DNA from 4 places in the Streptomyces sp. NPDC048255 genome. Region 1 is predicted to be linked to each of the others. Evidence: riboswitches for the same ligand, from Rfam matches in the RefSeq annotation. Region 1 holds a riboswitch; each other region holds the start of a gene.

The links. Region 1 has a riboswitch for cobalamin ahead of AB0D94_RS06320 (energy-coupling factor ABC transporter permease). Riboswitches for the same ligand answer to the same signal wherever they lie in the genome.
Region 2: linked by a shared signal. The riboswitch ahead of AB0D94_RS01780 (CbtB-domain containing protein) and the one ahead of AB0D94_RS06320 (energy-coupling factor ABC transporter permease) in region 1 are both predicted to bind cobalamin.
Region 3: linked by a shared signal. The riboswitch ahead of AB0D94_RS15765 (ribonucleoside-diphosphate reductase subunit alpha) and the one ahead of AB0D94_RS06320 (energy-coupling factor ABC transporter permease) in region 1 are both predicted to bind cobalamin.
Region 4: linked by a shared signal. The riboswitch ahead of AB0D94_RS30605 (acyl-CoA thioesterase) and the one ahead of AB0D94_RS06320 (energy-coupling factor ABC transporter permease) in region 1 are both predicted to bind cobalamin.

Annotation. Positions count from the first base shown of each region.
Region 1 is NZ_JBEZMA010000004.1:208,213-215,641, reverse strand. Features, by position in the region: gene AB0D94_RS06345 (EF-hand domain-containing protein) at 1-131, shown strand, start outside; gene AB0D94_RS06340 (PadR family transcriptional regulator) at 271-831, opposite strand; gene AB0D94_RS06335 (ATP-binding cassette domain-containing protein) at 887-1,708, opposite strand; gene cbiQ (cobalt ECF transporter T component CbiQ) at 1,705-2,454, opposite strand; gene AB0D94_RS06325 (energy-coupling factor ABC transporter substrate-binding protein) at 2,458-2,826, opposite strand; gene AB0D94_RS06320 (energy-coupling factor ABC transporter permease) at 2,823-3,533, opposite strand; cobalamin riboswitch at 3,562-3,757, opposite strand; gene AB0D94_RS06315 (methylglyoxal synthase) at 3,888-4,805, shown strand; gene AB0D94_RS06310 (flavodoxin family protein) at 4,868-5,581, shown strand; gene AB0D94_RS06305 (BTAD domain-containing putative transcriptional regulator) at 5,589-7,429, opposite strand, start outside.
Region 2 is NZ_JBEZMA010000001.1:376,094-383,522, forward strand. Features, by position in the region: gene AB0D94_RS01765 (hypothetical protein) at 35-358, opposite strand; gene AB0D94_RS01770 (hypothetical protein) at 549-794, opposite strand; gene AB0D94_RS01775 (CbtA family protein) at 816-1,601, opposite strand; gene AB0D94_RS01780 (CbtB-domain containing protein) at 1,630-1,842, opposite strand; cobalamin riboswitch at 1,881-2,022, opposite strand; gene AB0D94_RS01785 (histidine phosphatase family protein) at 2,034-2,471, shown strand; gene pucL (factor-independent urate hydroxylase) at 2,506-3,423, opposite strand; gene AB0D94_RS01795 (aspartate aminotransferase family protein) at 3,695-5,044, opposite strand; gene AB0D94_RS01800 (ATP-binding protein) at 5,224-5,616, shown strand; partial or broken gene AB0D94_RS01805 (SigB/SigF/SigG family RNA polymerase sigma factor) at 5,696-6,454, opposite strand; gene AB0D94_RS01810 (PaaX family transcriptional regulator C-terminal domain-containing protein) at 6,584-7,429, opposite strand, start outside.
Region 3 is NZ_JBEZMA010000016.1:64,167-71,595, reverse strand. Features, by position in the region: gene AB0D94_RS15785 (carbon starvation CstA family protein) at 1-1,837, shown strand, start outside; gene AB0D94_RS15780 (YbdD/YjiX family protein) at 1,834-2,031, shown strand; gene AB0D94_RS15775 (Uma2 family endonuclease) at 2,093-2,677, opposite strand; gene AB0D94_RS15770 (GNAT family N-acetyltransferase) at 2,756-3,259, shown strand; cobalamin riboswitch at 3,276-3,435, shown strand; gene AB0D94_RS15765 (ribonucleoside-diphosphate reductase subunit alpha) at 3,572-5,959, shown strand; gene AB0D94_RS15760 (ribonucleotide-diphosphate reductase subunit beta) at 5,959-6,975, shown strand; partial or broken gene AB0D94_RS15755 (DUF3703 domain-containing protein) at 7,096-7,230, shown strand; gene AB0D94_RS15750 (hypothetical protein) at 7,195-7,410, opposite strand.
Region 4 is NZ_JBEZMA010000056.1:4,758-12,186, reverse strand. Features, by position in the region: gene AB0D94_RS30615 (ATP-binding protein) at 394-1,581, shown strand; gene AB0D94_RS30610 (teichoic acid biosynthesis protein C) at 1,914-2,891, shown strand; cobalamin riboswitch at 3,029-3,250, shown strand; gene AB0D94_RS30605 (acyl-CoA thioesterase) at 3,318-3,761, shown strand; gene AB0D94_RS30600 (ABC transporter substrate-binding protein) at 4,072-5,061, shown strand; gene AB0D94_RS30595 (iron ABC transporter permease) at 5,067-6,155, shown strand; gene AB0D94_RS30590 (ABC transporter ATP-binding protein) at 6,125-7,000, shown strand; gene AB0D94_RS30585 (hypothetical protein) at 7,104-7,429, opposite strand, start outside.

The DNA.
Region 1 (7,429 bases):
GGGCGGCCCTGGCGGCCATGGGCGACCCGTTCGTCACCGGCCCGGTCGCGGACGCCGTCATCGCCGCGAAGGACGCGAACGGCGACGGCCTGCTGAGCTTCGACGAGTTCTGGGCCTCCCTGAACAAGTAGGCCCGCCTGGACAGGTAGGGCCCGGCTGAACGAGCAGGGCCCGCCTGAACGAGCAGGGTCCGGCTGAACGAGCAGGCCCGCTCCGGCCCCACGTCCGGCCCCACGCGCCGTCGCCCCACCTGCCCGGGGCGGGGGCGCGTCAGGCCGTCGTGGTGCCGTCCGGCGGCGTCATGTCCTCGACCTCCGCCAGGGCCTCCTCCAGCCAGCTCAGCCAGAACGTCTCCAGGGCGATCCCGCCGTGCAGGACGAGCCGGCGCAGCCGGTCCTCCACCGCGGCGCGCTCCGGCGGGAAGTCCTTCGCCTCGATGGCCTCGTACTTCGCCAACTGCTCCCGGTGCAGCTCCAGATGGCGCCGCAGCTCGGGCCCGAGCCGGGGCGGCCCGACGACCGCCGCCGCGCGGATCCGCAGCAGCAGCGCGTCGCGCAGCGGTTTGGGGTCCTGGCTCTCGTCGACCCACCGCGCCAGCTCCGCGCTGCCGTCGGGCAGCACCTCGTACTCCTTCTTCTGCCCGCGGACGGGCACCTCGCTGGGCAGCTCCCGGATCAGCCCGGCCTCCTCCAGCCGGCCCAGCTCCCGGTAGATCTGCTGGTGCGTGGAGGACCAGAAGTACCCGATCGACTTGTCGAAGCGCCGGGTCAGCTCCAGCCCCGACGAGGGCTTCTCGAGGAGGGCGGTGAGGATGGCGTGCGGGAGCGACATGCGGCCATCCTAGGGAGTGCCGTCCCGGCGGGCCCTGACGCCCGCGGGGGAGGGTCTAGCGCCAGGCGGCCAGCGCCTCCGGCACGCGCGGACCGGGGGTGTGCGCGTCGAGGAAGCCGTGGGCGCGCAGGAACGCGGTGACCGCCGGGGACCAGGCCTGGCGCAGGCCCGCCGAGGCGAGCAGTTCCGGGTCCGACAGGAGGTCCCGCGCCGCCCCCGTCCGGATGCCCGACGGGGTGAGGACCGCCGCGTCGTCGGCCCAGCGGACCGCCAGCTCCACGTCGTGGGTGGCCATCACCACCGTGGTGCCGTCCGCCCGCAGCCCCGCCAGCACGTCCAGCAGGCGCTCCTGCCCGTCCGGGTCCAGCCCGGCCGTGGGCTCGTCCAGGATCAGCACGCGCGGAGCCATCGCCACCGCCCCCGCGATCGCCGCGCGCTTGCGCTGCCCGTACGACAGCAGGTGCGTCGGGCGATCCCGGAGCGCGGTGATGTCCAGCGACGTCAGGGCGGAGTCGACCCGCCGGCGGACCTCCGGCGCGGGCAGGCCCAGGTTCATCGGGCCGAAGGACACGTCCTGTTCGACGGAGGCCGCGAACAGCTGGTCGTCTGGGTCCTGCACCACCAGCTGGACGCCGGTCCGCAGCCGGGTCAGACCCTTCCGGTCGTACGCCACCACCGCTCCGTCGAGCCGCAGTTGACCCGAACCCGGCCGCAGACCCCCGCTCAGCAGCCGCATCAGCGTGGTCTTGCCACTGCCGTTGCGGCCCAGCAGGACCAGCGCGCGGCCCTCCTCGATGGCGAAGTCCACGCCGGACAGCACGGACGGCCCGTCCTCGTAGGCGTAGCCCGCGCCGACCAGTTCCACCAACGGGGTCACAGATACAGCTCCTTCAGTACGAGGGTCAGGACGGCCAGGCCGGTCAGCAGCGCGCCGGAGCCGGCCAGGAACCGCCAGGACAGCGTCGCCTCCGGTACGAGCACCCGCAGCGCGCCGTCGTAGCCGCGCCCGGCCAGCCCGTCCTGGAGCCGCGCCGCACGGTCGAAGGCCCGTACGAACGAGGTCGCCGCCAGCCCTGCCAGCGAACGCCACACCGCCGCCCGGCCGCGCTGCCCGAGACGGGCCGCCTGGGCCCGGCGGATCTGGGCCATCGAGTCCAGCAGCAGGAACCCGATCCGGTACATGACCAGGGCCACGTCCACCACGGGAGCCGGCACCCCGGCCCGCACCAGCCGGGGCAGTACGTCCGAGACCGGGGTGGTGAAGGCGAACAGCAGCACCCCGAGGGAGGCCGCCGAGGTGCGCAGCAGCAGTTCCGCCGCGTGCCGGGGGCCGTCCGGGGCGAGCACCACGAACCCGGCCGGCCCGCCCACCGAGACCAGCAGCGGCAGCGCCCCGGTGAAGCAGAAGCCGAGCGGGATCCGGAAGGCCCGCCACAGCTGCCGTCCGGACACCCCGGCGGGCCCGAGGAGCACCGCCAGGGTGGCGGCGGCGACCAGCGGCCCGCCGGGCCAGGGCGGCAGGCACACCGCCGTGACGGTCAGCCCGATCCCCAGCAGGGCCTTCTCCAGGGGATGGCGGTGACGCCAGCGGCTGCTGTGCGCCGCCACGTCGATCGGCAGCACCGCCTACGACTCCGCGGCGGTGCCCGCCGTACCCGCCGGAGCGGCGGCGGCCGGGGCTGCCGTGGCCGCCGCGGCGGCAGCGGCCTGGCGGCGGCCCTTGCGGACTCCGAAGTAGTACGCGAGCACGCCCGCGCCGAGCGCCGCCTGGAGGGCGAACAGCGCCGACTCGATCTCGCCGGAGGGGGGCTCGTAGAGCGGTGTGAACCACGGCTCGTAGTCCGGCTTCAGCTCGGTGATCGCCGCTTCCGCCTGCGCGTCCGCACCCGTGAACGGCTCCTCCTTGCCCTCGCCGAGCCCCAGCGCGAGCGGGAGCACGGCCAGCGCCGCCACCAGGAGCAGCAGCAGGGTGTTGATCTTCGCGTTCCTGGTCATCGGGCCACCGCTTCCTGGTCGGTCTCCTGCTTCGCCTTGCCCCCGGTCAGCTTGGCGACGCCGAGGCGCACCATGTCGGACTTGCTGGACTGCATCAGCAGCCGTACGACGAGGACGGTCAGCAGCCCCTCGCTCACGGCGAGCGGGATCTGGGTGACCGCGAAGATGCCCGCGAACTTCTCCAGGGAGCCCACGAAGCCGCTGCTCGCGTCCGGGAAGGCCATCGCCAGCTGGACGGAGGTCACGCAGTAGGTCACCAGGTCGGCGAAGAAGGCGCCGAAGAAGACGGTCACCATCAGCGGCAGGTCGAACTTCCGCAGGAGCCGGTAGACGCCGTAGCCCGCCCAGGGCCCGGCGATCGCCATCGAGAAGACGTTGGCGCCGAGGGTGGTGAGCCCGCCGTGCGCCAGCAGCAGCGCCTGGAAGAGCAGGGTGATGGTGCCGAGCACCGCCATGATCGGCGGCCGGAACAGGATGGCCCCGAGCCCCGTACCGGTGGGGTGCGAGCAACTGCCCGTCACCGAAGGGATCTTCAGGGCGGACAGGACGAAAGTGAACGCTCCGGACGCGCCGAGGAGCAGGGTGCTCTCCGGGTTGGCCTTCACCTCGCGGGTGAGGGCGCGCACGCCGTGCACGACAAAGGGAGCGGACGCGGCGCCCCAGGCGACCGCGTGCAAGGGGGGCAGAAACCCCTCGGCAATATGCATGAGTAGGGAGACCTCTCCAGCACCTCGTGGATGGACAACGCGCCCCGGCCGGTCTCCTGGCTCACGGGTACTGATGCCCGGACTCCGCCTTCCCGGGGCCGTGCGGTCTCCCGCGCGGGCCCAGTGGCTTCCCGCAGGAGTGGAGCCGGACTTCCCGATCACAGTGGCGAGGGCCGCACCGGTTTCACACCGGTTTCCCGAACACCAAGGCCCGCTGACCCTAGTCGGCCGCGCGGACGGGTACCAACCCACCCTCGGAACCGCCGGCGGAGCTCGGATTCCGCTTGCGCTCACTGTGCGTGTTCGACCCGCTACCATATGCACCAACAACCGCACCTGACGAGGGAGTTCCGCATGTCCGTGACCGCCGAGGACTGGCTGCCCCGCATCGCCGCGCTGTTCCGCGCGTACGACCTGGACGGCGACGGCCAGCTCGGCCGCGAGGACCTGATCGCCTACGCCGGACGGCTGGCCGAGCAGCTCACCGAGCCCGGGGACACCCGCCGCCGGGCCGCGCTGTACGACGTGTACGCGGAACTGTGGACCCAGCTCCAGGCCGCCGCCGACACCGACCGGGGCGGCCGCATCAGCGAGCAGGAGTTCGTCGCGGCAGCCGCCCGTGACGCCTTCGACGGGGACGCCTCCTTCCGCGCCTCCACCCTGCGCGCCCTCGACGCGCTCGCGGACGCCCTCGACCGGGACGGCGACGGCCGCATCGACCGGGAGGAGTACGAGCGGATCTTCGGCGCGACGGGTCTGTCCGGCGCCACGGACGCCCTGGCCTTCGACAGCGTCGACGCCGACGGCGACGGGTCCGTCAGCCGCGAGGAACTGCGCGCCGCAGCCGTGTACCTCTTCCCGCTGGCCGACCCCAGCTGGCTGAGCGGCGGGGGCGCCCGCCCCGACCGCCCGCGCGGCATCGCCCTGGTCGCCCACGACTCCCGCAAGGCCGACCTGCTGGCCTGGACGGAGCGCCGGGCCGCCGACCTCAAGCCGCACCGCCTCTACGGCACCGGTACCACCGGCACCCTGATCAACCGTCTGATCGGTCTGGACGTCACCCCGCTGCGCAGCGGCCCGCTCGGCGGCGACCAGCAGATCGGGGCCCTCGTCACCCAGGGTGAGATCGACATGCTGGTCTTCTTCTTCGACCCGCTCGCCTCGCACCCGCACGGGGACGACGTCCGCGCGCTGATCCGCCTCGTGGCGCTGGCCGACGTCCGGCTCGCGCTGAACGCGGCGAGTGCGGACGCGATGATCGAAAGCCTCTAGGGAGTGCCACGGGCGGGCGCGGTCGGCTGGCGTCCGCGCCCCACGCTGCGCAGGCTGAGGGGGTGGCTGCCGACTACGACTACTCCGACCTGACCGCCGTCTACGTGAACTGCACGCTCAAGCGCTCGCCCGAGACCAGCAACACCGAAGGTCTGATCGACAAGAGCCGGGCGGTCATGGAGGCGGCCGGTGCCCGGACCTCCCTGATCCGCGCCGTCGACCACGACATCGCGACGGGCGTCTGGCCGGACATGACCGAGCACGGCTGGGAGAGCGACCAGTGGCCGGTCCTCTACAGCCAGATCATGGACGCCGAGATCCTGGTGCTCTGCGGCCCCATCTGGCTCGGCGACAACAGCTCGGTGATGAAGCAGGTCGTCGAACGCCTCTACGCCTGCTCCTCGATCCTGAACGAGCAGGGCCAGTACGCCTACTACGGCCGCGTGGGCGGCGCTCTGATCACCGGCAACGAGGACGGCGTCAAGCACTGCGCCATGAACGTGCTCTACAGCCTCCAGCACCTGGGCTACGCGATCCCGCCGCAGGCCGACGCGGGCTGGATCGGCGAGGCCGGGCCCGGCCCCTCCTACCTGGACCCGGGCTCGGGCGGCCCCGAGAACGACTTCACCAACCGGAACACCGCCTTCATGTCGTGGAACCTGATGCACCTGGCCGCCCTGCTCAAACGCTCCGGCGGCATCCCGGCGCACGGCAACCAGCGCTCGCTGTGGGACGCGGGCTGCCGCTTCGACTTCCCCAACCCCGAGCACCGCTGAAGCCCCGTTACACCGGCACCTCCGCCAGCGTCGACTCCAGCCGCGCCAGCAGCGGCCGTGCGTCCATCCGGCGGCAGCTCGCGAGGGCCTCCTCCAGTACGGCCCGGGCCCCGGCCGCGTCGCCCGAGGCCAGCAGGGCGCGCGCCAGCGGCTCCACCGCCAGGGCCCGCACCAGGCTCTGCCCCGAGCGGCGGCCCAGCTCGTCCGCCGCCCGCAGCTGACGCAGGGCCTCGGCCGCCTCCCCCCGGTCCAGGGCGATCCGGCCGAGCCCGATGCGGGCCGCGCTCTGCCCGGCCAGGTCGCCGCTGCCCCGGGTGTGGGCCAGGACCTCCCGGAAGCCCGCCTCGGCCTCGTCCAGCCGGCCGAGGGTCCGCTGGGCGTCGGCGACCCAGCGGAGCATGCACATCCGGGGCCAGGCCGCGCCGCCCAGCTCCGCCACCGCCAGGGCCTCGCGCAGCACCGGCAGGGCGTGCCCGCCCTCGCCGCGGGCGAGCAGCACCTGGCCGATGCCGCGCAGCGCGTGGGCCTGGCCGTAGCGGTCGCCCGCCGCCTCGAACACCACCGCGATCCGCCGGCACCGCCGCATCGCCTCGTCGAGCCGGCCCTGGATCCGGTCCAGGTAGGAGAGCAGCCAGCCCGCGTACGCCGCCCCGTGCGCGTCGCCGAGCTCCTCGAACAGCGCCTCCCCGGCCGTCAGTACGGCCCGGGCCGGCCCCCACTCCTCGCGGCAGGTCCGGTGCCGGCCCAGCCCGACCAGCATCACCGCCTCCCCGGTGCGGTCCCCGGCGGCCCGCGCGGCGGCCAGCCCGAGCTCCTGGACCGTCTGCCAGCCGGCCAGGTCGCTGCGCAGGTCGAAGAGGTACTCCCCGGCCGCCGCGAGCTCCCAGCAGGCGTATGGGTCCACCCGCGCGGCCTGCCGTACGGTCGCCACCAGCGCCTCCCGCTCCGCCCCCAGCCAGCGCACCGGCTCGGCCCGCGGCCCCGCGAGCACCGCCGGGTCCGGTACGCGGGCGGCCGTCCGGCCGCCGAGCCCGGGGTAGTCCAGGCCCTGGTGGGCCCGCCGCCCCTCGCGCACCAGCGCCACCCAGCAGGACAGCACCCGGCGCAGCGGCTCGGCCCGCGGCGGCCCCGCGAGCTCCCGGCCGAAGGCGCGGACCAGGTCGTGCATCCGGTAGCGCTGCTGCCCCGCCTCGTCCCGGCCGGCCACCTCCAGCAGGTGCGCCGCCACCAGGGCGTCCAGGGCCTCCTCCGCCGCGCCGAGGCGGCACCCCAGCACGGCCGCCGCCGTCCAGGCCGCGCAGTCCGGGGCGTCGAGCAGGGCGAGCCCGCGCAGCAGGGCCCGGGCCTCGCCCGGGAGCGCGCGGTAGCCGAGCCGCAGCCCGGCCCGCACCCCGTCGAGCACGTCCAGCCGGGCCCGTTCGTCGCCCAGCCGGGCCGCCAGCCGGGCCAGTTCCCGGTGCGGCAGCGCGGCCAGTTCGGCCCCGACGATCCGCAGGGCGAGCGGCAGCCGCCCGCACAGCCGCACCAGCTCCCGCGCCGCCTCCGCCTCGGCGGCCACCCGCCGCGCCCCGGCGATGTGCGCCAGGAGCCCGAGCGCGTCCCGCTCGTCCAGGAGCGGCAGGCCAAGGGCGACCCGCAGGTCGAGCCCGGTCAGCCGGTGCCTGCTGGTGACCAGTACGGCGCAGCCCGCCCCGGGGAGCAGGGGTTCGACCTGGGCCTCGCCGCCCGCGTTGTCCAGGACCACCAGCACCCGACGCCCCGCGAGCAGGCTGCGGTACAGGGCCCCGCGCTCCCCGGCGTCCGCGGGCACCGCCCGGCCGTCCACGCCGAGGCCGCGCAGGAAGCCCG
Region 2 (7,429 bases), on a different contig from region 1:
TGCGAGTGCCTGACCGGTGGTCGGGCCGGACCCGTCAGCAGCGCAGGACCACACTGCGCACCGCCCGCCGGGACAGCGCCGGTTCGGCCGGCCCGGACGCCGGGCGGCAGGGCGGACCGGCCGCATGTTTCACGTGAAACACCGGCAGCGGCCTGCGCTGTACGCCCGGCAGCCCGCGCGCGGGGGGCCGTACGGCGGCCCGTGCTTCGGGATCGGCGGCCGGATCGGACTGTCCCTCGGTGGGTTCCGCGGGCGCTGAGGAGCTCGTACGGGGCTCGGCGGCCGTCGCGCCCGCCGGGCCGGCGCCGAACACGCACAGCAGGACGACGCAGGCCACGGTCAGGGCCTGGGTCAGCACCCTCCATGCCCTCCGTGTCGTCCGCACGCGTCGTGTCCCGCTCATGCGAGGGGTGTGCCCCGACACGCCGGGACGTTCCCCGAAGTGCCCGCAGAAGGGTCCGACCGGGGGACGAAGACACCCCCGCACGGCAGACATCGCGTGGTGCGGGACGCGGGTACGCCCGCCGGCCGGGCGCCGTGACCGGGGCTCAGACCACCACGAGGGTCGCCGCCGCCGCGCCCATCAGCGCGGCGGCGAGGTGGATGGCCGGGTGTCCGTAGTCACCGAACCAGAGGTGGCGGGCCAGCCCTCCGAGAGCGGCGAGGGCGGTGATGAGGCCCAGCTGCGCGAGGAGGGTGACGGCGGTGAAAGGGGCCAGGAGCAGCAGGAGGGAGTTCAGCCAGAACGGGGCCGCGCCCGTCCAGCCCCGCCACCGCCAGATCGCCGTCGGCATGTGCTACCGGCCCCTTCATCGTCAACTTGTGGGCTGCACAGCCTCCTTGGGTGCGGAGGCGGGCACAAGGGCGCGTTCGGCTAGATAACCGAAGGCCAGGCCGAAAGTCGCCCACAGTGCGGTCTGGATGGCCAGGGAGGCGAGGCGGAAGTCCCAGATCAGCGCGGCCGGGAAGCCCGCCGGGACCTCGTTGACCCCGGGGAGCAGGGCGTAGGAGATGCCGACCGCGGCCACGAAGCCCACGCCGGCGACGGTGCTCGCGTTCCAGTTGCCCAGGCGCGGCGCGAGGCGCCGTCCCAGGATGAGGGCGCCCGCGGCCAGCAGTGCGCTCAGGGCGATCATCAGGAGGTAGAGGGTGGTCCGCCGGGCGGCCGTCTCGGGGTCTCCGACGGCCGGCGGGTTGGCCGGGTACTTGAGGAACGGCACCAGGGTCACGGCGACGAACAGGCCCCCGGTGACCAGCGCGGCCGTGGCCCGCGGGCCGAAGCGGCCGATGCGGCCCAGGGCGTAGCAGTAGACGAGCGCGCCGATGCCGCCGAGCGCGACCCCGTAGAGCAGGACGCCGGTGCCGAGGCCGGCGGTGGCCTGGAGGGCCCGGCTGACCGGGGCCTCCTCGCCGTGGCCGTGGTCGTGGCCGGCCGCGGCCTCCTCGATGGCGATCGCCGCGTCCACCTTGGACTCTCCGAGGAGGTACGCGACGAGGAAGGCGACCAGGCCGGCCAGCAGCCCGGCCAGCATGCCCCGCACGAGCAGGGTGCGGGGGGAGACGGTACGTGGGGAGGTGGTGCTCGGAGCGGAGGAAGTCATGCTGCGGTTCCCTTGCACGAGTGGGGGATCAGTGGCAGGGGAAGCCGAGCAGGTGGCGGCCGTCGTGCAGCCATTCGTGGACGGTCTCGCCCTCGAAGAGCGCGGTGGCGCCCTGCTCCACGCCGACGAAGTACAGCAGGACGAGGGTGAGGACGGAGACGAAGACCGCCCAGGGAGCAAGCGCGGAGAGCGAGAGGGGTGCGACGGCGACAGGCGTCGTGGGCACGGCGGAGTGGGCCATGACAGGTACCTCCAGAGGGAACACGCGTCCCGGTCAGTGGTGCTCGCGACGACGGTGGCGGGTCTGACTTGCCTCCCCCTTCCGGGAGGGTTCACAGTGGCGCGACCGTGCCGGATTCTCACCGGTGCTTCCGCCGTACCGTCGTCATTCAGTTGTGTCACCCGCGACCGTACCGAGCTTACGCTCCCTTTATGAAGCCCTCTTCGGTACGAATTCACCTCGTCACCCCGGAGTTCGACGCCGCCATGCGGCGCCACCGCTTCGGGGCCGGCGGGCCCTACGCCCTGGACACCGGGCAGTGGGCGGGGCGGACCCTGGACGAGGTGGCCGCCGAGGATCCGGCCGCGGTGCACCGCTGGCTGACGGATCCCGCGTACGCCCCGCCCGGCGGGGAGTCCGTCGAGGCGCTCGTCGCCCGTGCCGGGAGCTGGCTGGACGGTCTGGAGCCCGGCACCCACCGGGTCACCGCCGAGCAGGCCTTCGTCCGGGCGGCCGTGGTGCACGCGCTGGAACTGCCGCCGCAGACGTTCTGGCGGCTGGACGCACGACCCCGCACGCTCACTGAACTCAGCGGGCGGGCGGGGCGGTGGAACCTCCGGCTGGGGAACGAGGTCCCCGCGGAGGGTTAGACGAGGAGGCGGGCGACGGAGCGCGCGCGGAGGCTCAGGCCACGATCCAGTCGGAGGTGGCGATCACCGGCTGCACGCCGTCGCGGTGGATGGTGCCCTCGATCAGGCCGTACATCCGGTCCGCCGCGAAGTACACCTCGTTGTCGTTCTTGAGGCCGAAGGGCTCCAGGTCGACGAGGAAGTGGTGCTTGTTGGGGAGGTTGAGGCGCACCTCGTTGACCTTGGGGCAGTTGTCGAGCACCCGCTCGGCCATCTGGTTCAGGGTCTGCTGGAGCGAGTACGAGTACGTCTCCGCGAAGGCTTCCAGCATGTGCTTGCGGACCTTCCGGTACGACCCGTCCCAGTCGTACGCGGCGTCGTCGGCCGCCAGTGCCGAATGGGCCCAGCGCGCGGTCACCTTGGTCGCCAGGATGCGGTCGTACGCCTCCTGGAGGGTCGTGTACTTGTCCTTGATGTAGCCGTGGAACTCGGAGTTGGTCGAGTTCATCACCGTCAGGTCCTTCAGGCCCGAGATGACCTGGAGCCCGGTGGTCTCGCTGTAGGTGATCTGCGCGGTGCGCACCTCCTGGCCCTTGCGGACGAAGGAGTGCTGCTCCTTGCGCGTCGGGACCGGGATGCGGTCCCACACGTACTCCTCGATGCGGATCTGCGCCTCGCGGATCGGCTGCTGGGAGGAGACGAAGTGCTTGGCGAGCAGGATGCCGAAGGCCTCGGGGGACTCGATGCCGTGTTCCTTGCCGAAGGCGTACACCGTGTTCTTGGTGGTGTCGGTCGGCAGGCAGTTGCCGTTGTCGCCGCTCAGGTGGACGTCGCGGAACTCGCCGCGGAGCGCGACGGAGACGTTGAGGTCGCGGATCTCGTGCCAGGAACCGTCGTTGCCCTTGCGGGTGACCTTGACGATTCGGTTCTCGGCCTTGCCGTACTGGTTCTGCGCCAGGACGTGCTTGCTCATGCTGTCTTCCTTCGGGTACTCGGGAACACGGAGTCCGGTTGTCTGGATCCCGTACGCCCGGCGTCCAGCGGTCGGTCCGCTCCCCGCCGTTCGGCCCCGAAGGGCCGCCCCGGGACTGACGTGCATCCCGGTCCGTAGGTGCTTGGTGCTCGGCCTGCGGTGCATGCATCCGGGCCTGCACGGATTGCAGCATGTATGCGGGGGGTTGACCACCGCACGGATCCTCCGAATACCCGCACCGGCGGATTGGGCGACCCCACAGATCCCCAGGTCAGAGCATGTGCGCGTCCGCGACCGAGAGGGCCCCGTCGAGGATCTCCAGGCCCTTGGCGACGTCCTGCGGCGAGATGTTGCAGGCCGGTGCGACGTGGATGCGGTTGCCGGCGATCAGCGGCCACAGCCCGCCCTTCTTGCAGGCGGCCCCGAACTCCACCATCGGCGCGTTGTCCGCCCCGGAGGCGTTGTACGGCACCAGCGGCTCCCGCGTCCGGGGGTCCCGTACGAGCTCCAGGGCCCAGAAGGTGCCCAGGCCCCGGACCTCCCCGACGGAGGGGTGCCGCTCGGCGAGCGCGCGCAGGCCGGGGCCGAGGAGCTCCGCGCCCGTGCGGGCGGACTGCTCGACGATGCCCTCATCCTCCATGACGTTGATGGTGGCGACGGCGGCCGCGCAGGCCAGTACGTGCCCCGAGTACGTCAGCCCGCCCGGGTAGGGCCGACGGGCGAAGGTCTGGGCGATGGCGGCCGAGATGGCCACCCCGCCGAGCGGCACGTAGCCGCTGGTCACGCCCTTGGCGAAGCAGATCAGGTCGGGGACGACGTCCCAGTGCTCGGAGGCGAACCACTTACCGGTGCGCCCGAAGCCGACCATGATCTCGTCGAGGATGAAGACGATGCCGTAGCGGTCGCACAGCGCGCGCACGCCGGCCAGGTAGCCGTCCGGGTGGACCAGGACGCCCGGCGCGCCGCCGACGGTCTCCAGGATGACGGCGGCGATGGACTGCGGGCCCTCGAAGACGATGGTGTCCTCGAGGTGGCGCAGGGCCCGCTCGCACTCCTCGGCCTCGTCGGCCGAGTAGAAGGGCGAGCGGTAGGCGAAGGGCCCCCAGAAGTGCACGACACCGGCGGTCGCGCTGTCGTTGCCGAAGCGGCGGGCGTCACCGGTCAGGTTGATCGCGGTGGAGGTGGCCCCGTGGTACGAGCGGTACGCGGACAGCACCTTCGGGCGGCCGGTGTGCAGCCGGGCCATGCGGACGGCGTTCTCCACGGCCTCGGCGCCCGCGTTGGTGAAGAAGATCTTGTCGAGGTCACCCGGGGTGCGCTCGGCGATCAGCCGGGCCGCCTCGGAGCGGACGTCGACGGCGAAGCCGGGCGCGACGGTGCACAGCTTGGCCGCCTGCTCCTGGATGGCCGCGGTGACCTTCGGGTGCTGGTAGCCGATGTTCGTGTAGACGAGGGCGCTGGAGAAGTCGAGGTAGCGGTGGCCCTGGTAGTCCCAGAAGTACGAGCCCTCGGCCCCTGCGACGGCGAGCGGGTCGATCAGCTCCTGCGCCGACCAGGAGTGGAAGACATGCTTCCGGTCGGCGTCTTTCACGGCGGCGAGGTCGAAGGCTGCTGCGTTCATGAAACGAGCGTAGTTGTCCAGGATGTGGACCCGGGAGCGCCCGGGCTGTTCCGGCCTGATCGGCGAGCCACCCCCTAGGATTGGCTTCCTTTGACGGGGGTAAGCGCGGCGCGGAGACAGGAGGCCCTGTGACCGAGCAGACGCGGCGGCTGGTCCTGGGCGGTGCCACGGCCGGGGTCGTGAGCCGGTGCCGGGACTTCACCCGGCAGGCGCTGGCCGACTGGCAGTGGCAGGCGCGGCCCGAGGCCGTGGAGGACGTGCTCCTCCTGGTCTCCGAGGTGGTGACCAATGCCTGCCTGCACGCCGGCGGCCCGCGCGAGCTGGTCCTGCGGCACACGCCCGAGCGCCTGCGCGTCGAGGTCAGCGACGACAGCCCCGAGTCTCCGCGCCGCCGCCCGCCCGGTGACCGTGCGTTGCCGGGAGGGCACGGGCTGATCGTGCTGGAACGGCTCGCGCGGAACTGGGGGTCGGTGCCGTCAGGGAGCGGGAGGCCCGGCAAGACGGTCTGGCTGGAGGTTCCGGCGCGGAGCCGGCGGCCGGACGGGGCGCGGACGCGGGGTCCGCAGCCGTAGCCGTAGCCGTAGCCGCTGCCATAGCCGTAGGCGTCGCGTCGGGGGCGGGTTCGTCCGGCGGCTCGCCGGCCGGCTCCTCGTCGGTCAGCAGCCCGGTGCGCAGCCGTGTCAGGGTCCGGGTCAGCAGCCGCGACACGTGCATCTGGGACAGGCCCAGCCGGTCGCCGATCTCGGACTGCGTGAGCTCCTGCCCGAAGCGCAGCGCGAGCAGGGTGCGCTCACGGTCGGGCAGCCCGGCCAGCATCGGCTTCAGCGACTCCAGGCACTCGATCCGGTCGTACGCCGCCTCCTCCTCGCCGAGCGAGGGCTGCCCCACGTAGGCGTCCCGGTCGCCCCCGTCCTCCTGCACCGGAGCGTCCAGGGAGCGCGCGGAGTACGCGTGCGCCGCCTTGCGGCCCTCCGCCAGCTCGGCGGGGGTGACGTGCAGGTGCTCCGCGAGCTCCTCGTCCGTGGGCGCGCGGCCGAGGTCCTGTTCCAGGACGTCGTGCGCCTTGGCCGCGTCGATCCGAAGCTCCTGGAGCCGTCGCGGGACCTTGACGGCCCAGCTGGTGTCCCGGAAGAACCGCTTGATCTCGCCGCTGATCGTCGGCATCGCGAAGGAGGTGAACTCCACGCCGCGATCCGGGTCGAACCGGTTGATGGCCTTGATCAGGCCGACCGTGCCGACCTGGACGATGTCCTCCATCGGCTCGCTCCGGCCGCGGAACCGGCGGGCGGCGTACTTCACCAGGCTGAGGTTCAGCTCGACGAGGGTGTTGCGTACGTACGAGTACTCGGCGCTGCCCTCCTCCAGCTCGGCCAGTCTGCGGAACAGGGACACGGACAGGGTCCTGGCCTCGTGGGTTGCGACGTCTGTGAGCTCTGTACGGTGCATGGCCTGCGCTCCTCCGACGGTGGGGCCCCGGCGGTGCCGGAGTCGTCGTCGCGCTGTCCCAGGGGATATACCCGCCCCTATCACCCGGTACCCCTACAAACCTCCAGGTCCGGGCCCGGGGAGCGCGTCCCCGTACAGGCGGAAGAGCCGCGGGCCCCCGGCGGGGGCAGCGGCCCGGAGCCGGTCCCAGGCCCGCGCGGCGGTCTCCCGGGCCACCGTCCCCGGCCACGGCTGCGGCAGCAGTTCCGGCGGCAGCAGCGGATCCGGAACCATCGCGGCGGACAGCGCGGCCGCCAGCGCGACCGCCTGGGCGAGCACGACCGCGCCGCCCGCGGCCGGCGCGGGCGGTGTGGCCGCTGTGGCCGCCGCGGAGCCGCCCGGCGAGCCCGCCGCGGCCCCGGAGCCGTCCGGCGCCGACGGGCCCGACCAGGGTTCCGCGAGGGTGCGCAGGGCCTCGTAGCGGTCCGCGATCTCGGCCAGCGGCCACAGTCTGGCCGCCAAGGCCACCGGGTCGGCGGTCCCGCCCACCGCCAGGTCCCGGGTGCTCAGGCAGCTCAGCGCCTGCGCCACCCCCAGCTCTGCCGCGCGGGCCCGTACGTACGGGCCGATCGCGTTCGGCGTGACGTACAGCCCGCCCTGCACCGGGGCCGCCCCGAGACCGGTCAGGGCGTCCCGCAGGGCGTCGCGCGCCGCCCGCGCGGATTCCGGGACGGCGAAGGCGAAGGCGTGCCAGACCCCGTCCCACGGCTCCAGGCCCCGGTCCTGCCTGTACGCGTGCCGTACGAACTCCACCTCGGGTACGAGCGCCGCCGGCTCCGGTCCCGCCCCGGCCCCGCTCCCGGAGCCCGCGCCCGCAGCCGTCAGCCGCAGTACGGAGCGCCGCCCGCGCCCCTCCAGCCCGAACCGTCCTTCTGCCACCAGCCGTTTCACGCACAGCCG
Region 3 (7,429 bases), on a different contig from region 1:
CGCGCAGATGGGCTACCTGCCGGGCACCATCTGGATCGTCGCGGGCGTCATCTTCGCGGGCGCCGTCCAGGACATGGTCACGCTGTTCTTCTCCACCCGCCGCGACGGGCGTTCGCTCGGCCAGATGGCCCGGGACGAGATCGGCCCCGTCGGCGGGGCCGCCGCCCTGGTGGCGGTGTTCGCGATCATGATCATCCTGCTGGCGGTGCTGGCGCTGGTCATCGTCAACGCGCTGGCCCACTCCCCCTGGGGCGTCTTCTCCATCGGCATGACCATCCCGATCGCCCTCTTCATGGGCTTCTACCTCCGCGTGCTGCGGCCGGGACGGGTCACCGAGGTCTCCGCCATAGGCGTCGCGCTGCTCCTGCTCGCCATCGTCGCGGGCGGCTGGGTCGCGGAGTCCTCGCTGGCCGACACCTTCACCCTGGAGAAGGAGACGCTGGTCGTCTGGATGATCGGGTACGGCTTCGTCGCGTCGGTGCTGCCGGTGTGGATGCTGCTCGCCCCGCGCGACTACCTCTCCACCTTCATGAAGGTCGGCACGATCGCGCTGCTCGCCCTGGGCGTGGTCATCGCGATGCCCACCCTGAAGATGCCCGCGGTCACCGACTTCGCCGCCCGTGGCGACGGCCCGGTCTTCGCCGGCTCGATGTTCCCCTTCGTCTTCATCACCATCGCGTGCGGGGCGCTGTCCGGCTTCCACTCCCTGGTCTCCTCGGGCACCACCCCGAAGATGATCCAGAAGGAGACCCAGGTCCGGGTCATCGGCTACGGAGCGATGCTCACCGAGTCCTTCGTCGCCATCATGGCGATGATCGCGGCGTCCATCATCGACCCGGGTCTGTTCTTCGCCGTGAACTCCCCGGCGGGCGTCATCGGCACCACGGTCGAGACCGCCTCGGCGGCGGTGACGAACTTCGGTTTCGCCATCTCCCCGGAGGCCCTCGCGCAGGCCGCGAAGGACGTGGAGGAGGCCAGCCTGCTCTCCCGTACGGGTGGCGCCCCGACGTTCGCACTCGGAATGGCGGAGATCTTCTCGGCCGTCATCGGCGGCGCAGGGATGAAGGCCTTCTGGTACCACTTCGCCATCATGTTCGAGGCCCTGTTCATCCTGACGACGGTGGACGCGGGCACCCGCGTCGGGCGGTTCATGCTCCAGGACACCCTGGGCAACGTGCACAAGTCCTTCCGGAACGTCAGCTGGAAGCCGGGCGTGTGGCTCGCGAGCGCGATCGTCGTCGGCGGCTGGGGCTACTTCCTGTGGGTCGGCATCAAGGACCCGCTGGGCGGCATCAACCAGCTCTTCCCCCTGTTCGGCATCGCGAACCAGCTGCTCGCGGCGGTCGCCCTGGCCGTCTGCACCACGCTGCTGGTCAAGTCCGGGCGGCTGAAGTGGGCCTGGGTGACGGGTGTCCCGCTGGCCTGGGACGTCGCGGTCACGCTGACCGCGAGCTACCAGAAGATCTTCTCGGAGGACGTGAAGGTCGGCTTCTTCGCGCAGCGCGACAAGTACCAGGCCGGCATCGACGCCGACAAGGTCCTGCCGCCCGCGAAGAACATGGGCGAGATGCACACCGTGGTCACCAACGCCACGGTGGACGGCGTGCTGTCGGTGCTGTTCGCGGTCCTGATCATCATCGTCCTGCTGGACGCGGCCCGGACCTGCTTCAAGGCCATCAGCAGCCCGGAGTCCGTGAAGCTCTCCGAGGTTCCGTGGACCGAGTCGAAGATCATCGCCCCGGCCGGGCTGATCCCGACCCCCGAGGAGCGCGCCGAGCTCGCGGCGGCCGGGCTCGACTCGGGCGGCGGCGCCGTGAAGGAGCCGGTGTCCTCATGAGCGGCCTGCGCGGGGCCCTGGCCAAGGCCTGGTTCTACCTGCGGGAGTTCTCCGGCGAGGCGGCGTACGACCGGTACGTGGCCCACGCCCGCTCCCACGACCCGGCCGCGGCGGTCCCGAGCCGCCGGGAATTCGAACGCGCCCGTACGGACTCCCGCGAGGCGGACCCCCGCGAGGGCTTCCGCTGCTGCTGAGCCCATGCCTTACATACGAAGGCCCCGCCGGATGGTCCGGCGGGGCCTTCGGCCTGGACGGTCAGCGCACCCAGTCCTTGAGGACCTCGGTCTGGAGCGTGATGCCGACGGGGTCGGGAAGCTTGACTTCCTTGCCGAAGGGGACGGTGCGCACAGTCTCGTAGCGGTCGCCACCCGGGTCGCTGTAAACGAGAACCTGGCACTTGAGCCGGTCGATGAGCAGGTACACGGGGATACCGGTCTGCGCATAAGCGCGCGGCTTCTCGATCCGGTCGCGCCGCTCGGTGTCGGAGTCCCACGACGTCACCTCGACGGCCATCAGGATCGGGCTCGGGTCCACCCAGTCGCCCTGCCCCACGAACGCGTCCTCGTGCGCCAGAACCCCGTCCGGAATGGCGCGGCCCTCCCGGTACCCTTCCGCCTTGATCCCCTGCCCTGGGTGCAGCCAGAACTCCGGGTGGTGCTGCATGCAGATCCGCGTCAGCCACAGAATGATCCGCCCGTGGTCCCCGTCTGGCATGGCCTTGCTCCTCAGCACCCCACCGATGAATTCCAGTCGCAGCCCTTCCCCCTCGCGGGCCGCTATGCGGGCCAGGTGCTCGAACTCTTCGATGGTCATGTGGGGCCGGTCGGTCATCACGGTCACGCCTCGCTCGCCTTCCTCGACGGTGCTGCCTCCGACGATAGCGCCGGGCACCGACAGCCGTCCTGCACACTCGACCGCATGGACATCGTCATCAGGGCCGCACTGCCCACCGAGTACGAACAGCTGGGCGAGATCACCGCGCGGGCCTACCTGGGCGACGGGCTCCTCGGGGCCGACGAGGCGTTCTACGCGGACGTGCTGCGCGATGTCGCCGCCCGCGCCGCCGACGGGGAGGTGCTCGTCGCCGTCGACGAGGAGGACGGGGAACGCGTGCTCGGCGGTGTGACCTTCGCCCCGCCCGGGAGCCCGCTGGCCGACATCGCCGGGCCCGGCGAGGCCGAGTTCCGGATGCTGGCCGTCTCCCGCGCGGCGCGCGGGCGCGGCGCGGGCGAGGCGCTGGTGCGCGCCTGCGTGGCCCGCGCGGGGGAGCTGGAGGGCGTCACGCACCTGGTGCTCTCCACCCAGAGCGGCATGATCAGCGCCCGGCGGCTGTACGAGCGGCTGGGATTCGTACGGACTCCCGAGCGGGACTGGGCACCCGTCCCGGGCCTGACACTGCTCACCTACCGCCTCAGCCTGTAGCCACGCCGACACAAGATGTGGGGGCTACCGCAACGGTCCGCCCCCACATGTATGCTCATGCCTGCTGTCGCCGCAGGGGAATCCGGTGCGAATCCGGAACTGTCCCGCAACGGTATGAAGTACACCCATTGGTGCACATGCAAGTCCGAGGACCTGCCGACAGCGCGCCCGGCTCGACCGAACCGGGTGCCGACACGTCCGGGCCTCGCGGTTGGGCTGGTGGACGCCATGCGGTGTACGCGTTTCTGCCACGCCCGCATGCGCCCGCTCGCGCCCCGCCGACGGCCGGCCGAGCGAGGGAGAGCTCCCGCCGTGACCATCGCGCCTTCCGCACCGCGCGCCGAGTCCATTTCTGGCGACAACACCGAGGGCCCGGGGGCCACGCTGCTGCGTACCCTCACCGAGCTGACGGCGGACCTCCCCGACACCGACCCCGGCCGGGTCGCGGCCTCCGCGCTGCGCGGCCGCAGCTCCGCCGCCGACGATGCCGAGCTGCGCGGGCTCGCCACCGAGGCCGCCGCCGGTCTGATCTCCGAGGACCCGGCCTACTCCCGGCTCGCCGCCCGGCTGCTGACGCTGGCCGTCCGTGACGAGGCCGCGGGCCAGGGCTCCACGTCCTTCTCCGCCTCCGTCGCCGTCGGCCACCGCGAGGGGCTCATCGCCGACCGCACGGCCGAGTTCGTGAAGACCCACGCCCCCCGCCTGGACGCGCTGGTCGAGCACACCCTCGCCGAGGGCGCCGACGACCGCTTCGGCTTCTTCGGCCTGCGCACCCTGCACAGCCGCTACCTGCTGCGCCACCCCATCACCCGTCAGGTCATCGAGACCCCGCAGTACTTCATGCTGCGCGTGGCCTGCGGCCTCGCCGCGGACGAGAGCGTCCAGGCCGTCGAGGAAGTGGCCTCGCTGTACCGGCTGATGAGCCGCCTCGACTACCTGCCGTCCTCCCCCACGCTCTTCAACTCCGGCACCCGGCACCCGCAGATGTCCTCCTGCTACCTGCTGGACTCCCCGCTGGACGAGCTCGACTCGATCTACGACCGCTACCACCAGGTCGCCCGCCTCTCCAAGCACGCCGGCGGCATCGGCCTGTCGTACTCCCGCATCCGCGCCCGCGGTTCGCTGATCCGCGGCACCAACGGCCACTCCAACGGCATCGTGCCGTTCCTGAAGACCCTCGACGCCTCCGTCGCCGCCGTGAACCAGGGCGGCCGCCGCAAGGGTGCCGCCGCCGTCTACCTGGAGACCTGGCACGCGGACATCGAGGAGTTCCTGGAGCTGCGCGACAACACCGGTGAGGACCAGCGCCGTACGCACAACCTGAACCTCGCCCACTGGGTGCCGGACGAGTTCATGCGCCGCGTGAACGCCGACGCCGACTGGTCGCTGTTCTCCCCGGCCGACGTGCCCGAGCTCGTCGACCTGTGGGGCGATGAGTTCGACGCCGCCTACCGCAAGGCCGAGGCGGCCGGCCTGGCCCGCAAGACCATGCCCGCCCGCGACCTGTACGGCCGGATGATGCGCACCCTCGCGCAGACCGGCCAGGGCTGGATGACCTTCAAGGACGCCTCCAACCGCACGGCGAACCAGACCGCCGAGCCGGGCACCGTCGTCCACTCGTCGAACCTGTGCACCGAGATCATCGAGGTCACCAACGACGGCGAGACGGCCGTCTGCAACCTCGGCTCGGTCAACCTCGGCGCGTTCGTGGTCGACGGCGGGATCGACTGGGAGCGGATCGACGAGACCGTCCGCACCGCGGTGACCTTCCTCGACCGCGTGGTGGACATCAACTTCTACCCGACCGAGCAGGCAGGCCGCTCCAACGCCCGCTGGCGCCCGGTGGGCCTGGGCGCGATGGGCCTCCAGGACGTCTTCTTCAAGCTGAAGCTGCCCTTCGACTCCCCCGAGGCGAAGGCCCTGTCCGCCAAGCTCTCCGAGCGCATCATGCTGGCCGCGTACGAGGCCTCCTGCGACCTCGCCGAGCGCAGCGGCCCGCTCCCGGCCTGGGAGCAGACCCGCACCGCCCGCGGCGTCCTGCACCCGGACCACTACGACGTCGAGCTGAACTGGCCGGAGCGCTGGGACGCGCTGCGCGCCCGGGTCGCGAAGACCGGCATGCGCAACTCCCTGCTGCTGGCCATCGCCCCGACGGCGACGATCGCCTCGATCGCGGGCGTGTACGAGTGCATCGAGCCGCAGGTCTCCAACCTCTTCAAGCGCGAGACGCTCAGCGGTGAGTTCCTCCAGGTCAACGGCTACCTGGTGGAGGAGCTGAAGCAGCTCGGCGTGTGGGACGCCCAGACCCGCGAGGCGCTGCGCGAGTCCAGCGGCTCGGTCCAGGGCTTCGGCTGGATCCCGGCCGAGGTCCGCGAGCTGTACCGGACGGCGTGGGAGATCCCGCAGCGCGGTCTGATCGACATGGCGGCGGCCCGTACCCCGTTCCTCGACCAGTCCCAGTCGCTGAACCTGTTCCTGGAGACGCCCACCATCGGCAAGCTCAGCTCGATGTACGCGTACGCCTGGAAGCAGGGCCTCAAGACCACGTACTACCTGCGTTCGCGCCCGGCGACGAAGATCGCCCGCGCGGCCTCCGGCAGCGCCGTCCCCGCCGCCGCGACCCCCCTCCCGCAGGCCGTCGACGCCGACGCGCTGGCCTGCTCCCTTGAGAACCCCGAGTCCTGCGAGGCCTGCCAGTAATGAGCTCCAACGACAACAAGAACCTCCTGGACCCGGGCTTCGAGCTCACGCTCCGTCCGATGCGCTACCCGGACTTCTACGAGCGCTACCGGGACGCGATCAAGAACACGTGGACGGTGGAGGAGGTCGACCTCCACTCGGACGTCGCCGACCTGGCGAAGCTGACGCCCTCCGAGCAGCACATGATCGGCCGGCTGGTCGCGTTCTTCGCGACGGGCGACTCGATCGTCTCGAACAACCTGGTACTGACGCTCTACAAGCACATCAACTCCCCGGAGGCGCGCCTGTACCTGTCGCGCCAGCTGTTCGAGGAGGCCGTGCACGTCCAGTTCTACCTGACGCTGCTCGACACCTACCTGCCCGACCCGGACGACCGCGCGGCCGCGTTCGACGCGGTCGAGGAGATCCCCTCCATCCGCGAGAAGGCGCAGTTCTGCTTCAAGTGGATGGACTCGGTCGAGAAGATCGACCGGCTGGAGACGGCTGCCGACCGCCGCCGCTTCCTGCTGAACCTGATCTGCTTCGCGGCGTGCATCGAGGGCCTGTTCTTCTACGGTGCCTTCGCGTACGTGTACTGGTTCCGCTCCCGCGGCCTGCTGCACGGTCTGGCGACGGGCACCAACTGGGTGTTCCGCGACGAGACGATGCACATGAACTTCGCCTTCGAGGTCGTGGACACGGTCCGCAAGGAGGAGCCGGAGCTCTTCGACGACGCCCTCCAGCAGCAGGTCACCGACATGCTGAAGGAAGCCGTCGAGGCGGAGCTGCAGTTCGGCCGCGACCTGTGCGGTGACGGCCTGCCGGGCATGAACACCGAGTCGATGCGCGAGTACCTGGAGTGCGTCGCGGACCAGCGTCTGGTGCGCCTCGGCTTCCCGCCGGTGTACGGCTCGCAGAACCCGTTCTCCTTCATGGAGCTCCAGGGCGTCCAGGAGCTGACGAACTTCTTCGAGCGCCGTCCGTCGGCCTACCAGGTCGCGGTCGAGGGCACGGTCGACCTGGACGAGGACTTCTAGTCCGCGTCGTCGTGAGCACGGCTTGACAGCGTCCCCGCCCATGGGGAGACCGACCTGGAAGACCAGGTTCCTGGGCGGGGACGCTGCTGTTTCGGCGCCGGTGCCCGTGCCGGTGCCGGCATGAGCCGCCCCCGTACGCGCCGCCTTCGAGGCGGAGCCGGCCCGTGCCGGGGCCGCCTGGCCGGGCAGGTCGTACGGATCCTCGTGGCGGGCCCCGGGTCACTCGCAGGACGCGTGCCGCAGGGCAACACGGGACGCACCCGGGCGGGTCTGCTGACGCCGATGCCCGTGCCGGACGATCTGCGCGCGCTGCTGGGCGGCGCTCAGCTGCCGGTCGATCCGGCGGTCGTGGACGATGCCGTACAGCGTCGGGCCGAGCAGCAGGGCGGCGACGGCGAGGACGACGAGGTGGTCAAGGAGCGTGTCGGTGTTCATGGCTCTACCTTCGTCGGCT
Region 4 (7,429 bases), on a different contig from region 1:
GGCGGCTCGGACGGGTGCGTGCCCCGCCGCCGCGGCGGCCCGCCGTCACGCGTTCGGCCCGATCCGCGTACTGGGCCTGTGCAGGCTGTCCGCCGGAGGAGGCATCCTCGATGCGCGGGGAAAACGCCCTCGGGCTGCGTCGAGAACGCCCCCTCGGGCGCCTTCGGCGGGGCCTTCACGCTGCTCCGCTCCCTGCGGCCACCCCACGGAACGGCGGCTTCGGCAATGCCGTGGACGCGGCCACCTGGGACCTCGCCATCCATAGCCTGACCTGCACTTTTACCTCCAGATACCTAAGATGGGCACGCACGGGCGACGACATGGACGCAGCGTCGGCTGCTTCGGCTGGCTCCGCCCGCAAACCTGCTCAGGACGGCCCAGGGAGGGTGCTTCATGACCGAGTTCGGCAACCCCAGTCAGCCCGCGAACGTGAACGAGTACACCGGCAGCCACATCCAGGTACTCGAAGGCCACGAGGCGATACGCAGGCGCCCCGGCATGTACGTCGGCTCGACCGGCGAACGCGGCCTGCACCACCTGGTGTACGAGGTCGTCTCGTACGCCGTCGACGAGCACCAGGCCGGCCACGCCGACGCCATTGACGTCACGATCACCGCGGACGGCGGCATTCGCGTCGCCGACAACGGGCGGGGCCTGCCCGTCGAGGTGGAGGAGCCCACCGGCAAGTCGGCCGTCGAACTCGAACTGACGGAGCTGTCCTTCGGCTCCAGGCCCCACACCCGCTACGGGGTCTCCGGCGGCCTCAGCGGCCTGGGCCTGTCCGTGGTCAACGCGCTGTCGAGCCGTCTCATGGTCGAGGTCCACCGAGACGGCCGCCGTTGGACCCAGGAGTACGAGAAGGGCGCCCCGGTCACCCCGTTGACGAGGAACGAGGAGACGAGCGAGCACGGCACCACGATCACATTCCTGCCCGACGCCGACATCTTCGAGATCACCCGGTACTCGTTCGCCACGCTGTCGGAGCGCTTCCAGGAACTGGCCTTCCTCAACGGGGGCCTGGCCATCTCGCTCACCGATGAGCGGCCGGAGCGGCCTGTTCGCCACCACCACGCGGACGGCCTCCGGGCCTTCGTCACCCGCCTCAACCCCCACCCCGTGAGTCTCGTCCACTCCCCCGCCATCAGCTTCGAGTCTGAGAACGAGGACCAGACGGTCTTCGTGCAGGTCGCCATGCAGTGGAACACCTGGTCCCCGGGAGAGCTCCACTCCTTCGCGAACAGCACCCGCACCCTCGAGGGCGGGGCCCACGAAGTGGGCTTCCGTACCGCGCTCACGGACCTCGTGAACGACTACGCGCGCCGGCAGGGGCAGCTGTCCGCAGACGACGAGGACATCACGGCCGGAGCCGTCCACGAGGGCCTGACCGCGGTCGTCTCCGTAAAACTCGCCCATCCAGTCTTCGAGGGCGCCACCAAGACCAAGCTCAGGAATCCCGAAGCGGGCGCCTACGTCCAGGAGGTCGTCCGCGAACACCTCACCGACTGGCTGGACCACAACCCGAACGAGGCCGCGTCCATCATCCGCCACATCTTCAATGCCTCTACCGGACGCGCGAGGTAGTGACGAAGATGCCGGTTCACAGGGACTCACGTCCTCCCGGCTGAGCGGTGCACCCCGGCGGCTGTGAGGAGCACCAGCGACGGAAACGCGACAGAGGCGGCGGTGATCCATTCCGTTTCGAGACAGGTCGGCCGAGACCGGGGCGCCCTGCCTGGCGTTCCACATCGGCGGCTCTCGCACCGCCGGCCCCCGCCGTCCCAGGGGCCACCCTGCTGCCTCCCATCGAGATCAACCGGACACCCAACTGCCCACCGGACCCGACATGTCACACCACCCCTGTGATGGATAGCATCACGTGTCCCTGCCCTCCACCCATGCCTCGGAGTCCCCCCATGAACCACATCCCTGGCCTCCCCCTCTCCCGCCGCGGCCTCATACGCACCGGTGTTGGCGCCTCGCTCGCCGCTCTCGGGCTCGCCGCCGGCGCGCAGACCGCTTCGGCTGATGTGACCGCGACCAAGCGGTTCGACCTCGCGCAGCCGTCGCACGACCTGTTCCGGTCCAAGGACACGCACGGTGCGCGGGTCCAGCAGAGCTTCGCCTTCGACTGGGTGAACAAGTTCCTGTTCGTGGCAACCAAGCGGAGTGGAAGCGCCGAGTCCGATGGTGACCTGTGCATCAACAAGATGGACTTCGACGGGAACTACATCTCGTACATGCACCTCAACGGCTTCGGCCACGGCGTCGCCTTCGCCGCGCTGCCGAGCGGTTCCGACACCGAGCTGTGGATCGAGTGCGACGCGAACAGCAAGGGGTACGGCACCGCGCTCGCCCCCATCCGTTTCACCGCCGACACCACCCTGAGCTCGCCGGCTGCCTCGGCCGCCTACCAGCCGATCTCCGGGGCCACCGAGTACACCTGCTCCGTCGACCCGGTCTACCAGCGCATGATCGTGCGCTACCACACCAGCGCCGGCAAGCGCATCGCCGTGTATCCCCTCTCCGCCTTCGAGACGCGCAGCTTCGGCTCGCCTCTGGTCGACTTCAAGCAGCCGACGATCTCCGGCACTCCGCAGGGCTACACGCTCTACGGCTCGTATATGTACTACCTGACGGGTGACGCGTACCCCGGCGACGGCACCCCCACCGGCGACGGCAACTCCTACGTCACCAGTATCGACATCAACACGGGCACCGTGGCGCAGGGCCCCGTCCTTACCAAGGCCGGCTCCACCCTCCACCACCGCGAGCCCGAGGGCCTGGCGATCTACCGCACCGACGCCGGCGAGGCCCGCCTCTTCATCGGCTTCGCCACCGGCGTGGAGGGCGACCGGCGCTCCAGCATCTTCTACAAGAACGCGCTGATCTGAGCCATGTCCTCCCGGCGGCCGGGCGGCGGACCGGCTGAACCTCGACCGGGTCGGGTCCCGGCCGCGTAGGCAGCAGGGGTGTTCCGTCCGGTCAGCAGGCCGGGCCGGGGAGGGACTTGGCATCGTGCCGTCACGGGTAGGCTGTGGGTACAGCTGGTTCGCCCCTGCCACCAGGCAGGACGCGTCGTAAGAGGGAACCCGGTGAGATTCCGGGACTGCCCCGCAGCGGTGAGTGGGAACGACCGCCGTCATAGAGCACTGGACCCGAACGGGTCCGGGAAGCGACGGCCAGTAGGTGTCAGCCCGGTCGGGCGACGTGCCCGCGAGTCCGAAGACCTGCCGCTGTCCGCATGCCGACTCGTCATGCGGTGGTCCCGAAGAACACCCTCCGGGACCCTCTGGCGCGACTCGCGAAGGAGAGTTGACGTGGCCGACCAGACCGCCATCACGGTGAGGTGCGTTTCCAAGGGCCCGGGCGAGTCCCGGGTCACGCTCGCCCACATCATGAGCGAGCACGACACCAACCTCTACGGCACCATCCACGGCGGCGTGGTGATGAAGCTCATCGACGACGCGGCCGCCGCAGCTGCGGGGCGGCACGCCGGCGGTCCCGCCGTCACCGTGGCCGTGGACCGGATGTCCTTCCTGGCGCCGGTGCGCGCCGGTGACCTGCTCAGCGTCGACGCCGAACTGGAACGGGCCGGCCGAACCTCGATGACCGTCACCGTCAGTGTGCGGGCCGAGCGATGGAACGCCTCGGGACCCACGACCGAGGTGGCCACCGCCCAGCTCACCTTCGTCGCGATAGACGCCGACGGCAGGCCGCGCCCCGTCCCGGCTCTCGACGCCTTGGACCCGGCCACCGCGTAGGCGAGTTGGCTCCGACGCCAGCCAGCAGTCTTCCGGCCCGCCCCTAGTGCTGTGGCCGGAGTTCGCCGTGCTGTCCCGTCGGCCGTAGCGCGATCCGCGGCGCGCGACGCTGCGCGCCCCTGTGAGCCCTTCCCGTTCCAGTCGCCTTATTGCGAGAGTTCCGCAGTTGCCCCTAGCGTGCATCAGCGGTCGCGGGATGGCGGGCGGGACTGGACGGATTCCTACGGGCCCTGGCCGCACGCCCTCACTCGGTCCGTCTGCCGACGAGGCGCGAGGACCTTCCGATCCACCTGCGTTGAGAGGAACTCCCATGCTCCGCAACCACCCGAAGTCCGTCCTGTCCGCACTCGCTGTGGCCCTGTTGATATCCGGCTGCGGAGGAGGCACTACATCCACGGCCGGCCCCTCTGCGGGTGCTCCCGCCAAGGGGTTTCCGATCACAGTGAACAACTGCGGCATCACCACGACCTATCAGCGTCCGCCGCAGCGCGCCGTCTCGCTGAACCAGCACGCGACCGAGGTCATGCTCTCGCTCGGCCTGGAGAAGTCGATGGTGGGCACGGGCTATCTCGACGACAAGATCCTCCCCGAGTACCAGGCCGCCTACGACGGCGTAAAGGTCCTCTCCAAGGAGTACCCCTCCTTCGAGGCGCTCCTGGAGGCCGAGCCCGACTTCGTCTACGGCGGGTGGACCTCCACGTTCGACGAGAAGGAGGGACGCAGCCGGGCCGCCTTCACCAAGGCCGGGATCAATACCCACCTCAACAGCGAGGAGTGCCCGACGGGTCCGGTGAACGTGGCCTCCATGGACGAGGAGATCCGCACCCTCGGCAAGATCTTCGGTGTGCCCGAGCGGGCCGAGGAACGGCTGACGACACTGCACGCCACCCTCGACAAGGTGGAGACCGGGCTCGCCGGTGTCACCCCGGTCAAGCTCTTCGTGTACGACAGCGGGGACAAGACGGCCTTCACCGCGGGCGGCAAGGGCATCGGCAATGAGATGATCCGGCGGGCCGGCGGGGTGAACCTCTTCTCCGACCTGGACAAGGCCTTCGGCGACGTCTCGTTCGAGCAGGTGGCGCAGCGTGCCCCCGAGGCCGTCGTCATCTACGACTACGGCGACCAGTCCGTCGAGGACAAGAAGAAGTTCCTGCTCGCCCACCCGGCGCTGCAGGACGTGCCCGCGATCAAGAACCAGAGGTTCGCGGTCCTGCCGCTGTCCTCCACGGTGCTCGGCGTCCGGATGCCGTCTGCCGTCGAGTCGCTGGCGAAGCAGCTCCACCCGGGCCGCGTCCAGTGACGGTTGTGAAGGCCCCGGCGGCCGAGGGGGCCGGCCTCCGCGAGGAGGGCCGGCCCGTCCCCGCGCGGCGCCCCGGGCTCCCGTACGGCCTGGTGCTGACCTTTCTGGGCCTGCTGGTGGCCTGCGCGGCCACGGCCGGGATCGCGGCGGGATCGATCAGCGTGCCGGCCGACCAGGTGTGGAACATCCTGCTGCACCGCGTGCACCCGGCCCTCGCGGAGCCGACGTGGACCCCGGTGCGCGAGACGATCGTCGTGGACGTCCGGCTGCCACGGGTGCTGCTGGCCGGTGTGGTGGGCGCAGGTCTGTCGGTGGCCGGGATGGCGTTGCAGGCGCTGGTCCGCAATCCGCTGGCTGACCCGATGCTGCTGGGTGTCTCGTCCGGTGCGTCGGTCGGCGCGGTGCTCGTCCTGGTCCTGAACCTGACAATGTTCGGGCTGTTCACGCTGCCGGTGGCGGCGTTCTGCGGCGCCTTGGCGGCCTTGGTCGCCGTCTACTTCCTGGCCCGCTCCGGCGGGAGGATGACGACGGTACGGCTGGTCCTGGCCGGGGTGGCCATGGCCGAAGTGCTGTCGGCGCTGGCCAGCTTCCTGATCGTCACCTCGAACGATCCGCACAAGACGCAGTCCGCGCTGCGCTGGATGCTCGGCGGACTGGCCGGGACCACCTGGACGACGGTGTGGGTCCCCGTCGGTGCGGTCCTGCTCGGTACGGCCGTCCTCCTGGGCGTCTGCCGTCCGCTCAACCTCCTGCTCGCCGGGGAGGAGGCCGCCTCGGCCCTCGGTCTGGACGTCCACCGGTTCCGCGGCGCCCTGTTCACGCTGGTGGCCCTGATGATCGGCACGATCGTCGCGGTCAGCGGGCAGATCGGGTTCGTCGGGCTGATCATGCCGCACGTGGTGCGGCTGCTCGTCGGGGCCGACCACCGTCGCGCGCTGCCCGCCGCAGCGCTCCTCGGGGCGGCCTTCCTGATCTCCGCCGACCTGGCCGCGCGTACGTTCATGAGCCCCGAAGAGATACCCGTCGGCATTCTCACCGCCCTGGTCGGCGGTCCCTTCTTCCTCTGGCTGATGCGACGAAAGGCGGCGCGGTGACGAACCCACCGACCGGCGGGCCCGGTTGTCTTGACGCCGAGGGCGTCAGCGTCGTCATGAACGGCAAGGCGCTGGTCCACCAGGTATCGCTGCACGTGGCACCCGGCGAGGTGATGGGCCTGGTCGGCCCCAACGGCGCCGGCAAGTCCACCCTGTTGCGCACCTTCTACCGGGCGCTGCGCCCCACCTCGGGCCGGGTCCTGCTCGACGGCGAGGACGTCTGGCGGATGCCCGGCAAGCGGCTCGCCCAGCGGCTCGCGGCCGTCCTTCAGGAGACGTCCGGGGACTTCGAGCTGACCGTGTACGACGTGGTCGCCATGGGCCGCACCCCTCACAAGCGGGCCTTCGCGGGCGACAGTACGGACGACCGCGACATCATCACGCGCTCACTGGCGGAGCTCCACGTCGACGCCCTCGCGCACGCGCCCTTCGACCGCTTGTCGGGCGGGGAGAAACAGCGGGTCCTGATCGCCCGCGCCCTCGCGCAGCGCACCGGAACCATGGTCCTGGACGAGCCGACCAACCACCTGGACCTACGGCACCAGCTCGACGCCCTCCGGCTCGTGCGAAGACTCGGCGTCACCGCCGTGGTCGCGCTGCACGACCTGAATCTCGCCGCGGCCTTCTGCGACCGGATCTGCGTCATGGCCGGCGGCCGCGTCGTCGCCACCGGCAAGCCCGAGGAGGTCCTCACCGCCCCGCTCCTGTCCGACGTGTACGAGGTCGAGGCCGAGGTCATCGAGCATCCCCGTACCGGGGTGCCCTTCGTCAGCGTCCTACCCGGCTGCGAACGGCCGGCCGGCGAGGCGCTGCAGGAGGGAGAACGAGCCGTTCGCAAGAACTGAGGCAGCGTAAGTCGGCAATCAGGGGTCATCGGGTGTCCCTATGGCCGGGTGAGGCACGTACGCAGTGCTGGGGCTGCCGAACCCTCATCGTGGGTCGGTCGGGCTAGCCGTCGAGGTAGCGGTGTCTGATGTCGCCTGACGAGATGAAGAGTTGGCCATCGCGGACCTGCCATTCAACTGTGCCGTCGGCCTCGTGGCTCGCGAGGAACAACCCCCTGATGCGGTCCCCGTCCTCGTCGGAAGCCGGGATCCGTGCGATCGCTCTGATCTGGTCGACGAGCCAGTCCACAGCCGATTGGCGGATGTCGGCGCCGTAGAAGATGTAGTGCGTCCAGTTGACGTGCTGGCGAGGTGTGCCCCAGCCGTTGGAGTAATGATCGTCTTCGTGCGACGAGATGATCTCCTGGACGGCGACGAGTTGCCTCTCGT